DNA from 4 places in the Paenibacillus sp. ALJ109b genome. Region 1 is predicted to be linked to each of the others. Evidence: predicted binding sites of a transcription regulator. Region 1 holds the regulator's gene; each other region holds the start of a gene.

Region 1 (3,195 bases):
TTACGTTGGTTCATACTCTGACCCGACTGTTTAAAGATAGCCGTAATGGCCAACTGCCGATGCTTCGTTCTCAATTATCGGGTCACGAAAATTCGGTACAGTGGGGCTCCATGATTGATCAGATGTTCCCGCTTGCCGTCGAAGTCAAAGAGATGTGGGATCGACTAAGTGACACATTGTTTGGCCTGCTGCCTGAACGCAGCGATGCTTCTCCAGGCGAGACAGGACAATTCTCTCTTAGACTGAAGCCTTCACAAAAACCAGCCAAATGGCAGGAATTGCAGGATGCTGAAAACCAAATCTATGTCACTCTAGGTGATTTGATTCGTAAAGGCGACAAGCTGCTGCTTGAAGTGAAAGAAGATCAGGATGATTATCAGTCCGATAGTCTGATTACGGATATCTCAGGTCTGCTCAAGGACTTGGCAACGATTAAGGATAATCTGCGTTTCTTCATGCGGATGGATGATGCCAACACCGTGTACTGGATGGAGGCCAGCGGCCAATTCCGCAGTAAATCACTTCAGCTCTATGCTGTTCCTGTCGATGTCAGTGCACAATTGAAGGATATGTTCTTTGATAAAAAGAAAAGCGTTGTGCTTACATCGGCTACGCTCTCCGTTGACAAGTCATTTCAATTCATGATCGAACAGCTGGGTTTGCAGGAAGCTGCCGAGAATAACCGTTTGTTAACGTCCATGTTGCCGTCACCGTTCAATTATCGAGAACAGGCGCTGCTCGTCATTCCGCGTGATTTCCCAAGCGTGAAGGGCAGTGTAGGCGATGCCCACTTTGTGGATATGCTCGTGCACTCCCTCGCGGAAACGGCTATTGCCACTCGTGGACGTATGATGGTGTTGTTCACCTCCTATCGCATGCTGCGCCAGGTCTATGACCCACTTAAGGAGGCCTTGTCAGGCAATGATATCTCTTTGCTTGGGCAAGGGGTGGACAGTGGCAGCCGTTCCAAGCTTACACGCCGCTTCCAAGATGCGAAAGCAACGGTGCTTCTTGGCACAAGCAGCTTCTGGGAAGGGGTGGACATTCCAGGAGAGGCTCTGACTTGTCTCGCGATTGTCAGACTGCCGTTCCAGCCACCGAATCATCCATTAGTCGAAGCGAAGAGCGAGCTTTTGCAGCAGCAGAAGAAAAACCCGTTTATGAAGCTGTCCGTGCCACAAGCCGTCATCCGTTTCAAACAGGGATTTGGCAGACTGGTTCGTACAGGCAAAGACAGAGGCATTGTGATTGTATACGATACACGCGTTATTGAAGCATATTATGGCAAGTACTTTTTATATTCATTACCTGGTCCCAAAATGGAGCACATGCTCACAGAACAGATGGTTCCACGCATTTCGGAATGGCTCGAGAGACCGACCGAAGAGCAACAATAACAGATCGCTCTGTAGCTTCCATTATTGCAAGACGCCAGTGGTTGGCGGTAAAATTAAGTAATATGATTTATTCGTTTCATGGATATGCGAGTAAAGCAATTAAAGGAATTAAAGCAATTATCCATTATATAACAATGAGCATCCTGTTTAACTCAGTAATCTTTTTGCTCGTTTTAGACAGGGTGCTCATCTTTTTCATCTATCTATCGTGGCCTTTGTAAGGGGGAGCAATGAATGAAATCAGATAAAATTTCGGAAGCCGTGGTGCGTAGATTACCTGTTTACTTGCGTTATTTGAATGAACTGCATCAGCGTGAAGTCAATACGGTCTCTTCACAAGAACTTGGATTGAGGCTGGATTTGAATCCTGCCCAGATTCGTAAAGACCTGGCTTACTTCGGTGACTTTGGTCGTAAAGGGATCGGGTATGACGTATCATATCTCATTGAGAAAATCCGCCATATTTTAAAAATAGACCAGCAGATCAATGTAGCTCTTGTCGGAGCAGGTAATTTGGGACATGCCTTGTCCAATTACAATGCCTATCTCAAAGACAACATGAAGATTGTCGCTGTATTTGATGCCTACGGTCCGAAGATTGGGAGCCAAATCAACAGTTTGACGGTACAACCGATGAATGAATTAACGGATTCGGTCAAAAAAGATAACATTCGTATAGGTATTATCACGGTTCCGGATACGGAAGCCCAAAATGTTGCAGATCAGCTGATTGAGTCAGGAATTGAAGCGATTCTGAACTTTGCACCAACGATCCTGAAGACCCCGCCGCATATTCGTATTCATCATGCCGATTTTACGACGGATCTACTTAGCCTGGCTTATTACTTGGAGAATGGAAAGGACGACGAGGAAGATGACGACAAATAGATGGGTAATTCACAACGGCAAATTTGCCGTGAGTGAGGGTACGAATTGGAAAGTGGTTCAAGGTTTTATGGTTGTTGAGAATGACAAGATTGTGCATATTGGTGAGACATTGCCGGAAGGAGACGAAAGTCTGACAAAGGTGGACGGAAAAGGACTGTTCTTCTTGCCGGGTCTGATCAATACGCATGGTCACGCGGCCATGTCGCTTTTGAGAGGCCATGGAGACGATCTGGCGTTACAAGTATGGTTGCAGGAGAAAATGTGGCCAATGGAAGCCAAAATGACGTCTGAAGACGTATATTGGGGCACATCACTATCCGTTCTTGAAATGTTGAAAGGCGGAACAACATCTTTCCTGGATATGTATGATCATATGGATCAGGTCGCGAAAGTGGTGGAACAATCCGGCGTTCGGGCTGCTCTGGCACGTGGGGTAATCGGACTTTGCTCAGAAGAAGAACAACTGCGTAAGCTGGAAGAGTCCGCAGCATTTGCTCGTCAATGGAATGGACAGGCAGACGGAAGAATTACAACCGTAATCTCTCCACACGCCCCTTACACTTGCCCTCCGGATTACATAGAGAAGCTGGTACAGGTTGCTCATGACCTGAATCTGCCTTTGCATACGCATATGTCTGAAACGCTTCGCGAAGTGGAACAGAACGTGGCTGATTACGGACTGCGTCCGGTTGCACATCTGGAGAAACTAGGATTTTTCTCCCGTCCATCTTTGGTTGCACATGCGGTACATCTGAATGATGAAGAGATCGAGATTCTCGCAAAGCATGATGTAGCAGTTTCCCACAATCCAGGCAGTAACCTGAAATTGGCTTCGGGTGTTGCACGAGTACCTGATCTGTTGAAAGCAGGTGTGACCGTATCCTTGGGAACAGACGGACCAGCAAGTAAC
Region 2 (3,195 bases), on a different contig from region 1:
CCACCCTCTTCACGTTGATTAAGTTCACAGCGGTTACGTTGGAAGAAGTCGAGTTACGTCCATACGATCCGCAGCCCAATGTCAGTGACGGCATGTTGGTGTTGTAGATGTCACCTATGGCGCCGTGTGTGGATGGCGAATTCACGATAATCCGTCCGGTTTGCAGGCGATCTGCGAATTTGCCAATGACTTCTTCGTTCGTCGAATGAATAACAGAGGAGTGACCCATGCCGCCAAAAGCAACCACTTCTGCTGCACGCTCAATCCCTTCAGCTGCCGTTTTCACTTTGTAACAAGCCAGTACCGGGCTTAGTTTTTCAGCCGACAACGGGAACTTCGTGCCAACACCCTCAATCTCGGCTACGAGAATTTTGGTGTTAGCAGGGACCTCGATACCGCACATTTGCGCAATGCTGACTGCAGATTGACCAACAATCGCTGGGTTCACTGCACATTTCTCAGCATTAATCGCACCTGCGGTCAGTTTCGCTGCCTCATCCTTGTTGACGAAGTAACAGCCGTTTGCGATCATTTTCTTTTTCACCTGATCGAAGATCTGTTCTTCGATGATGACTGCTTGCTCGGAAGCACAGATCATGCCGTTATCGAACGATTTGGACAAAATCAGATCCGTTACCGCTTGATTGATATCTGCACTTTTCTCAATAAAGCAAGGTACGTTCCCTGGCCCTACGCCCAGTGCCGGTTTACCACAGCTGTATGCCGCCCGTACCATGCCTGATCCGCCTGTTGCCAGAATGAGCGCCACATCGTTATGATTCATCAGCGCGTTTGTTCGATCCATGGAAGGATCATCAATCCACTGGATACAATCCGCTGGAGCACCATGCTTCACTGCAGCATCAAGCAGGATTTTGGCAGCTTCCCGGCTACAGTTCTGTGCAGATGGGTGGAAACCGAAGATGATTGGGTTACGCGTTTTGATGGAAATCAGTGCTTTGAACATCGTGGTGGATGTCGGATTCGTTACCGGGGTAATCCCCATGATGATGCCGACAGGCTCCGCAATTTTCTGGAAGCTTTCGTACTCGTTATCTTCGATAACCCCTACTGTTTTGTCATATTTTATGCTATGATACACATATTCTGTTGCAAATATATTTTTGGTGATTTTATCCTCATACACACCCCGACCTGTTTCTTCCACGGCCATTTTGGCGAGCATCATATGTTTGTCCAGACCTGCCAGCGCCATCGCTTGCACGATGCGGTCAATCTGTTTCTGATCCATGGACATGAATGCTGCATGTGCTTTATTCGCTTTGTCAATTAACGTTTGAATATACTGACCTGCTGTCGGTTCTTTTACTGGGGCGACTTCGTTCTTTACAGCCATCTCCCTCATCCTCCTAAAGGTTCGTATTGGTTTGTCTCTCTTCTTTACATTCACATCGTACCATGGGGAAAGAGTTAATTATGTGATTTTTTTCACAAAGTATAACAAATTTAATTTAAGTTTTTTAGTGTCTCTCACTTAGCCATTTACACTTCCTATTTAAACTATAGGGCTGTCAGATTCATTTTCCCCTTTCGAAAGTGAATTTAATCACAATGTTTGAAATTTCGCCATTTTTGCCCCCTTTCCATGCCCCTCAAACGGCAAGATAAGGTATATACTGAACTTAAAAATTGAACCACCGCAATTTGTACCGTCCTTCCCGGCCGAGAGATGACCCTGATCAGGACGGCAACGGTTTGCGGCGAACCACGGGGGCCAGTCCAAGCTGCAGAAGGCCGTCCGATGGACACAAAGGGGAGATAGACTTATGAGAGAACAACTGAGTGTACTGGAAAAACGCGGAAATACCAACTGTTTCTCGGAAGCGAATTTCAACCATCTACTCGTAACGATGAAGGACAGAACCTATCCGGAGGGAACCCATCTGTATTGGGAAGGAGATGTCTCTGACAAACTTTATTATATGAAACGGGGACGTGCCCAGATCACCAAATCCACGGATGAAGGCAAGGAACTGATCATGTATATGTATCAATCTGGTGATATGATTGGTCAAGCTGATCCGTTCTTCGGATCGAAACACAGCTTTTCGGCGGAAGTGCTGGAGGATAGTGAGATCGGTGTACTGGAGCATAAAGACCTGGAGATGCTGATCTGCCAACACTGTGACTTTGCGATCGACTTTATGAAATGGATGGGTATCCATCACCGGTTAACCCAAACCAAATTCCGTGATCTGATGTTATATGGCAAACCGGGGGCACTCTGCTCCACGCTAATTCGATTGTCCAATTCCTACGGCGAGCCTCACGGAGAGCATGTCATGATTCATAAAAAAATAACACACACGGATCTGTCCAATATGATTGGAGCAACCCGTGAAAGTGTCAACCGTATGTTAAGCGATCTGCGTAAAAAAGACGCCATAGAATACGACAACGGCATGATTGTCATCAAAGATCTACACATGCTCCAGGGCATCTGTCACTGTGAATTGTGTCCTAACGAGATTTGCCGAATCTGACGCTTTTTCCGTCTTGTAAAACATTTGATACGCAAATGAAAAAAGCCCATCTTCTATAACGAAGATTGGGCTTCTTTTTATACTTAAGATACAGTAGTCAACTCGAGCTTTACTGCATCACGTGGATTCAACTTCATGTCCAAACCGTTTTCCATCAGTTCCTTATCATTCACCATGATCATCCAGCGTTGGTTCATCCGGGGAGTTACATTTTCAACGGAAACGACGAATTTGTTGTTTTCCGACATTCTTACAATCCCACTGGACTTCAATACATCACGCACAGTACATTCCTGAACATACACCCCGGCATATTGACGATTGAGATTTGGCATAATATTTCCACCGCTCACCTTGAGTAATGTTGTTTGGTAAACAACATCGTCTCCCCCACTGTCAGCGGCTTTTACATATATGATCACTTCATCTTTGACATGAAGCTCCATGTCCCAATTTTCCGGGTCAATATCCTTGCCATTCAGTTTGACCGCCCAGCTAAGTGAGGAGTCCAGAGAAACTTCCCCCACGGATTGGATCCGCTTTCCATCTGCTGTAAAATCGACAAGTCCACTGTTCAATAGTGCTTTCTTGAGCGTCAGACCTTCACTAAAATCTCTCTTAATGGACTTCGTTGCGTCAGGCAAAAAAGTACTGCCATCGACTGCCACAGTAATAGTATTATGCGATTCGG
Region 3 (3,195 bases), on a different contig from region 1:
TGTTTCGGATCGTATATCCTTATGCACCATCGGTCCATTCACATGTAGTCTGCGCTTCTTCGGGTCCAGCATCATGGCACCTCCCCCAGCAATTGCTGGACGGCTTGATCCAACAGCTCCATCTCGACGATTCGCGCAAGAGAATCTTCATCCTCCAGTGCCGTCTCCAGAAATTGTCTCACCGCCCCGTGACGTTCTCCCCGCAGAGCCAGAGCTAGACCTGATAATTGCCGATAATCCTGTCGGCTGGGGCTATCCTGAATATCCACTGCGTGCACCAAATCTAATGCATCTTCCACACGTCCAGTCTCCTGATAGATACGAAATTTCCAATGCCGTGCCGTTTCGCCTCCGAGTTCATCCAAAATGCGCAATGCGTTTCCATAATCATCATTCAGACGCAGCAGTTCTGCCCGGACAAGCTGTTCCTCCCCGGCCTCCAGCCAGCGACAGAGTTGTTCATAATGGTGCCGTTCCTGCTCGTTGCCTGCGCTGATTCCATAAACCTGCAGCGCGTTCTCGATTTCTCCGGCCCTTGCATGAATCGCGGAGAGGAATCGATAGTGGGAGCTTAAACAATCATTGCGCCCGTTTAATATCGCGTGGGAGAAGGCCTCCTTGAGTGAAGCGGCCGCTCTGGAATCCTCTAGCACATATTCATAGGCTGCCAGCAAAAAGGAAATTGTCTCATGCGCTCCAGCTTTGGACCGAAGCTGACGATAGAAGTCGGCCCGCACACTGCATTGCAGCTGGGTGACCGTATCCTGAACACCCGAGAGGGTCTGTCGCAGCGCATGCAGGAATAGCAGTTCATAGTCCCGGAGAGGGACTTCGAGGTCATCCTTTTGCATGACGCCAGCAGGGGAGGAATCCTCTCCATTCAGCCAGATGGCGCGTACACCCTGGAATACCAGCTTCATGTAGCGTGTTTCTGAAGTGGTGCCCACCAGATCGGCGATACCGACCAGTCTTGAAATACAGCTCTCCCATAAGGGGGACTCCGCTTCTTCACCAACCGGCTCGGGAAGAAGTACAATACAGAGCTCCGGATGGAGCGAGGCTGTGGCGGTAAGCCAGTAGGGATGAGCAACCACAGCAACCGTACGGGGCTCTTGCAGCAATTGTTCTGCTTCGGGAAGCGTGATAACGGTAATATTCGCAGGCATTTTCTCGGAGCGCTCCAGGCTGCTGACATAGTAGACAGGCCCTTCCGCGACCATCAGAGCAGCGATGTCTGGATAGGGAAAAGCAGACCATCCTCCCTTCCGGGGGAAAAGAATATAACGAAAGGCAGGCAGGTCCGTACTTGACTCTTCTGCATCTACCCCTTGATGAGGCTCCGGGTCCGGGATCGGAGACAGCTCTTCCATCGATGAATCACCTCACTTGATTTACATTTTTGTCCGTTCATGGATTGAAGCATCACCACCTGATAAACATCAGATTGGCGCTGCTTTGAATGATATTAATGAATCCAATAATTCAATATGTAATGCCCATTTTGCCCAGCGTATTTTATGCCTGACACTAACATATGGGCGTTCCGTCCCAAACATGAGCATCTTCCGTGAATAGACGAAGCTGGCAAGCCCAAAGATTAGGTTTATTTTTTTCTATTGTGTGACCATCGTCACTTTTTTTTGCTGGCATGGCAGGGTTTGTGATAATTGTCACATGTATAAAATAGTCTATCTGGCACAATACGTTCATCAATACGTGTTTGGCTGACAGAAACTGAAGAAGGGGCTTCAATGCCAAATACGAACACTGCGATATGAACAGAAAGAAGGGGTAACGGTATGGATCCGATCATGTTATCGCGTATCCAATATGCGCTCACAACGATTTTCCATTTCTTTTTTGTACCGCTGTCCATCGGTCTTGTGCTGCTGGTAGCCATTATGGAGACGTTGTACGTAGTGAAGGGTAAGGAAGTTTACAAAACGATGGCCAAATTCTGGGGCAAACTGTTCCTGATTAACTTTGCCGTCGGTGTGGTCACGGGTATCTTTCAGGAATTCCAGTTCGGCATGAACTGGTCCGAGTATTCCCGGTTTGTCGGGGATGTATTTGGTGCGCCGCTGGCGATTGAAGCCTTGCTGGCGTTTTTTATGGAGTCTACCTTTATTGGGCTTTGGATTTTCGGATGGGATCGTTTGTCCAAAAAAGTGCACCTAGCTTGTATCTGGCTGGTATTTGTCGGCACATTCCTGTCTGCGCTCTGGATTCTGGCAGCCAATTCATTCATGCAGCATCCGGTTGGCTTCGAGATTAATAATGGCCGCGCTGAGATGAATGATTTCTTTGCACTGATTACAAATGGTCAACTGCTGGTAGAGTTCCCGCACACGATCTTTGGTGCCCTGATGACAGGTGCATTCGTCGTAACTGGGATTAGTGCTTACAAGTTGATGAAGAAGCAGGATGTGGAGATTTTCCGCAAATCGTTCAACATTGCCATCATTATTGGCCTGGTTTCCTCGCTGGGGGTTGCCTTCTCTGGTCACTTCCAGGCGCAATATCTGGTGGAGACGCAGCCAATGAAAATGGCAGCCAGTGAAGGAACGTGGACGACGACGGAAGACCCTGCACCATGGACCGTGGTAGCCTTTATCGACCCGAACAAACAGGAGAATTCCGGCGAGATCAAAATCCCCGGATTGCTCAGTTATCTGTCCTACAGCAAGTTCTCCGGCAGTGTCAAAGGCATGAAGGAATTGCAGGCGGAGTATGAGCAGACGTATGGTCCAGGAGATTACATTCCTCCGGTAAGGACGACGTTCTGGAGCTTCCGCATCATGATTGCTGCGGGCGGAATGATGATTTTGCTAGCGATATACGGTACATTTCTGGCGATGCGCCGCAAATTGGAGGAAGCAGGCAAATGGTTTATGCGCTTGATGGTGTTTGCCATCTCTCTGCCGTTTATCGCTAATACATCGGGATGGATTATGACTGAGGTAGGAAGGCAGCCGTGGACGGTATTCGGTTATATGACGACGGAAGCCGGGGTGTCACCCAACGTGTCTGCAGGTCAGATTTTGTTCTCCACCATCGCGTTTACAGTCACTTATGCAATCCTGGGAGCGGTGATGGTCTACCTGTTCGTTCGTGAAATCAAGGCAGGGCCATATGCAGTCGAAAAGCCGGAGGAGCATGATGAATCGGCCGATCCGTTCGGCGTGGATGGGGGTT
Region 4 (3,195 bases), on a different contig from region 1:
TTACAGGTCATACACATCCAGGACTGCCAAAACAGGCATTTGTCGCTACGGCTCGTGATGTGGGCAGTGCCATTAAAGGTCACAAGATCGATATCTTTATTCCTGGCAGCAAGCAATCCGTGAGCACATTTGGTATTCAGGATGTTGAACTTTACATTTTGAAATAAAATCAAAGCGAGCTGCACATCATCATATGTGACTCCAACTTAATCTAAATTAAACAATAAAGGGTGTTCTCCAATCACAATAATGTGATTGAAGGACACCCTTTTGAATATCCGTTTTCAGGAATCTTGATCTATTTACCCTTTGGCAGTTCTAGCATTTCGTCCAAAGTCACCAGCTCGTACCCGCGGTTTCGCAACTCCTCGATGACTTCAGGCAACGCCTCAATGGTACCACTCAGCTTCGATCCTACACCGCCTCCTGCATGCTGCAGAACAATTGAACCCGGTTTGACGGCGGACAGGATGTTTTGTTTGACTTCCTCTTTGGAGAGGCCCTTCCAGTCTAGAGAATCGACATTCCAGTTCACAATGCTGTAATGTTGTTTGGCTGCCCATTGTAGCTGTTGCTCGTTAATGTCACCATAGGGTGGACGAATCATTTTGGGTGTATAACCCGCCAGATTTCGAATAATATCCCCGGTATGTAAGATTTGTTTGCGAAATGCATTCATGGATAGCTTACTGAATTCCGGGTGATTGTAGCTGTGATTTCCCACAATATGCCCTTCTTTTATCATACGTTTCACCAGATCCGGATGTTTCTCAGCGCGATTTCCTACAATGAAAAACGTAGCCCGCACCTTGTATTTTTTTAGTATATCCAGTACCTGTGGTGTGAACCTTGGATCAGGTACATCATCAAAAGTCAGAGCGACCTTTTTTGTTGAGGGGCCATTGGTTTTGAACGTATCCGCATATTTCTGTCTGAGTTGTCCCAGAGTCAACTGTTCTTCTTCAGGAGAATCAGACTTCGAAGTAGGTTCGGTATGCGGGCTTGAAGAAGCCCATAACTGAGCAGGAGAATAACTTCCTCCCAGAAGAATGACCATGATGGATAACATTATGAGGCGTATACGCATGTTCGTGCCTCCTTTTCCCAAATTGCGTTCTCTTTGGTATGCCCGGGGCCATCCGTATTTATGCATGATGTGAGATGTTTCACTGCTGATTCATTAAATCGGAGCCATAATTCCACCATACATATACATATTGAAAAGGACAGGTGGAGCAGAATGAGTACATACGATTTAAACTCCGTTCGTTTACAGGTGATCGAGGCAGGGGAAGACAAAGTGTTTATGGTAACTGGAGGAAGATCACATATTGGAGCAGTAGCCACATTTTATCCAGACCGTGAACGGGTGAATGGGGCTACGGTGCATATTCCAGGGCATAAAGAACAAGAGTTGTGTGAGAGACTGGCACGTAAGGCTGCCCTTCATTTAAAGGTAACCGTTACCGTAATAATGGGGATTCACTTTGATGCAATTACGCGCATGCAGATTGATGAGATTGTGCAGACTGCAGAGAAGCTGCTTGATGAAGAGCTGTGCCAAACGGGTCGATTGATTCAATAGTTCCATATAGGCTAAGCAGGCCAAAATCGTTTTTTAGGATTTTTTTTGTTAAAATTGAAACGAGTAGAACATTGCCACGTATGTATGATTATATACAAGGATGAACTATCGACTAGGAGGAATACCATAATGTCCATTTTCAAACGATTGCGCGATTTAACGATGTCTAACATTAACTCTATTATCGACAAGGCAGAAGATCCGATCAAAATGACGGATCAATATATCCGGGATATGCAGGAAGATCTGGAAGATGCGGAGAAAGCTGTTGCTGCACAGATCGCCATTGAGAAGAAATTCAAGCAGCTGTTTGAAGAACAGGAAGCTCTCGTGAAGAAACGTGAGGAGCAAGCACATACAGCAGCGCGTGCACAGAATATGGATTTGGCTCGTCGGGCACTGGAAGAGAAGAAGGTCGCTGAAGAGAAGATGGCCGAATACAAAACAAGCTATGATCAAAACAAGGCTTCTGCCGATAACCTTCGTGGCAAGCTGGACGAAATGCGCAAACAATTGACGCAAATGAAAAACAAGCGTGAAACATTGGTTGCGCGCTACAACGCTGCAAAAGCTCAAACCGAAATCAATAAGGCGCTGAACGGATTTAGCTCCGACACTGCAAGTGCCGGCATGAAGCGTATGGAAGAAAAAATGATGCAGATGGAAGCTCAGGCCGAAGCCAGCAATGAGATGTCGTCCAAAGGAAAATCGCTGGATGATGAGTTCGAGAAGCTGGGCAAAGATCAGGCTGTTGAGGATGAACTGGCAGCACTGATGAAGCAATACGAAAATAAGAACTAAAACCTTGTAAGCAAGCAGGGGCACCAGCGGAGGAGAGACCAGCGTTTCTCCTTCGCTTTTAATTGCGGTTCATGTTGAGATGTGGGGGCTATGTAAATGGATTTGAACATTTTGGCAATGCTGGTCTGGACGTTATCGGGTTCGGTTTTGCTGTTTGTCTTAATGTATGTGGATTCTTTGTTCACGAAGTATAAGGATTTTGCTGAAGTGAAGGCGGGCAATATGGCCGTTACAACACGTATGGTTATGAAGCTGTTTGCTCAGGGATATGTACTCGCCACCTCCATTTCGACAGCGGGTCATCTTGGAGAAGCGTTGTTGGTATCCGTTGTTTCATTTATCATTTTGCTGATTCTGGAGAGTGTGGTTCACTTTATGATTCGGAGATGGGCCAACCTGGATCTGGATACGGGAATACAGCAGGGCAAGACAGGTTATGGTTTGTTCTCGGGTGCACTACATATCGTGGGCGCATTAATTATTGCAGCTTGTTTATAAGATAAAGAACAGGAGTAATGGGTATGAGTGTGTGGAAACGGATTAAAGGGATATTAGCCAAACCTGAACCGCCCCAGGCAGAGAAAACAATGCTTCAGCTGGCACCTGGTGATATCTGTGAGGTTTCGCTGGTCACCTATGAAGTTGTTGGGCGGGTACATCATCGAGCGCGAAATGCAGCTGTCCTCACGTTGCAGGATGGTACGGCAATCCGACATTTGCATATTGAAGAACGGGAAATGACCCGATATGCCCTCTATACACCCATTGATGGCCGTCTCGATGCACCAGACGAGGTGCCTACGTTGCTG

Evidence for each region. Region 1 encodes Rex, which represses fermentation and respiration genes when NADH is low (regulators of the CRP and FNR family bind a similar motif). Its sites were predicted from a motif close to TTGTGAAATATTTCACAA; they were not measured.
Region 2: a site for Rex is predicted at 1,438-1,455, ahead of adhE (bifunctional acetaldehyde-CoA/alcohol dehydrogenase). Genes of this name have one in related genera too.
Region 3: a site for Rex is predicted at 1,659-1,676, ahead of G3352_RS08030 (cytochrome ubiquinol oxidase subunit I). Genes of this name have one in related genera too.
Region 4: a site for Rex is predicted at 1,155-1,172, ahead of lpdD (prenylated flavin chaperone LpdD). Genes of this name have one in related genera too.

Annotation. Positions count from the first base shown of each region.
Region 1 covers NZ_JAAIFP010000012.1:68,669-71,863, forward strand. The annotation lists gene dinG (ATP-dependent DNA helicase DinG) at 1-1,397, shown strand, start outside; gene G3352_RS14145 (redox-sensing transcriptional repressor Rex) at 1,632-2,285, shown strand; gene G3352_RS14150 (amidohydrolase) at 2,272-3,195, shown strand, end outside.
Region 2 covers NZ_JAAIFP010000006.1:5,300-8,494, forward strand. The annotation lists gene adhE (bifunctional acetaldehyde-CoA/alcohol dehydrogenase) at 1-1,357, opposite strand, end outside; gene G3352_RS06280 (Crp/Fnr family transcriptional regulator) at 1,788-2,504, shown strand; gene G3352_RS06285 (hypothetical protein) at 2,588-3,195, opposite strand, start outside.
Region 3 covers NZ_JAAIFP010000007.1:87,724-90,918, reverse strand. The annotation lists gene G3352_RS08040 (glycosyltransferase) at 1-75, opposite strand, end outside; gene G3352_RS08035 (tetratricopeptide repeat protein) at 72-1,370, opposite strand; gene G3352_RS08030 (cytochrome ubiquinol oxidase subunit I) at 1,800-3,195, shown strand, end outside.
Region 4 covers NZ_JAAIFP010000014.1:26,280-29,474, forward strand. The annotation lists gene G3352_RS15915 (3D domain-containing protein) at 1-167, shown strand, start outside; gene G3352_RS15920 (polysaccharide deacetylase family protein) at 299-1,087, opposite strand; gene lpdD (prenylated flavin chaperone LpdD) at 1,241-1,585, shown strand; gene G3352_RS15930 (PspA/IM30 family protein) at 1,715-2,386, shown strand; gene G3352_RS15935 (DUF350 domain-containing protein) at 2,483-2,884, shown strand; gene G3352_RS15940 (DUF4178 domain-containing protein) at 2,908-3,195, shown strand, end outside.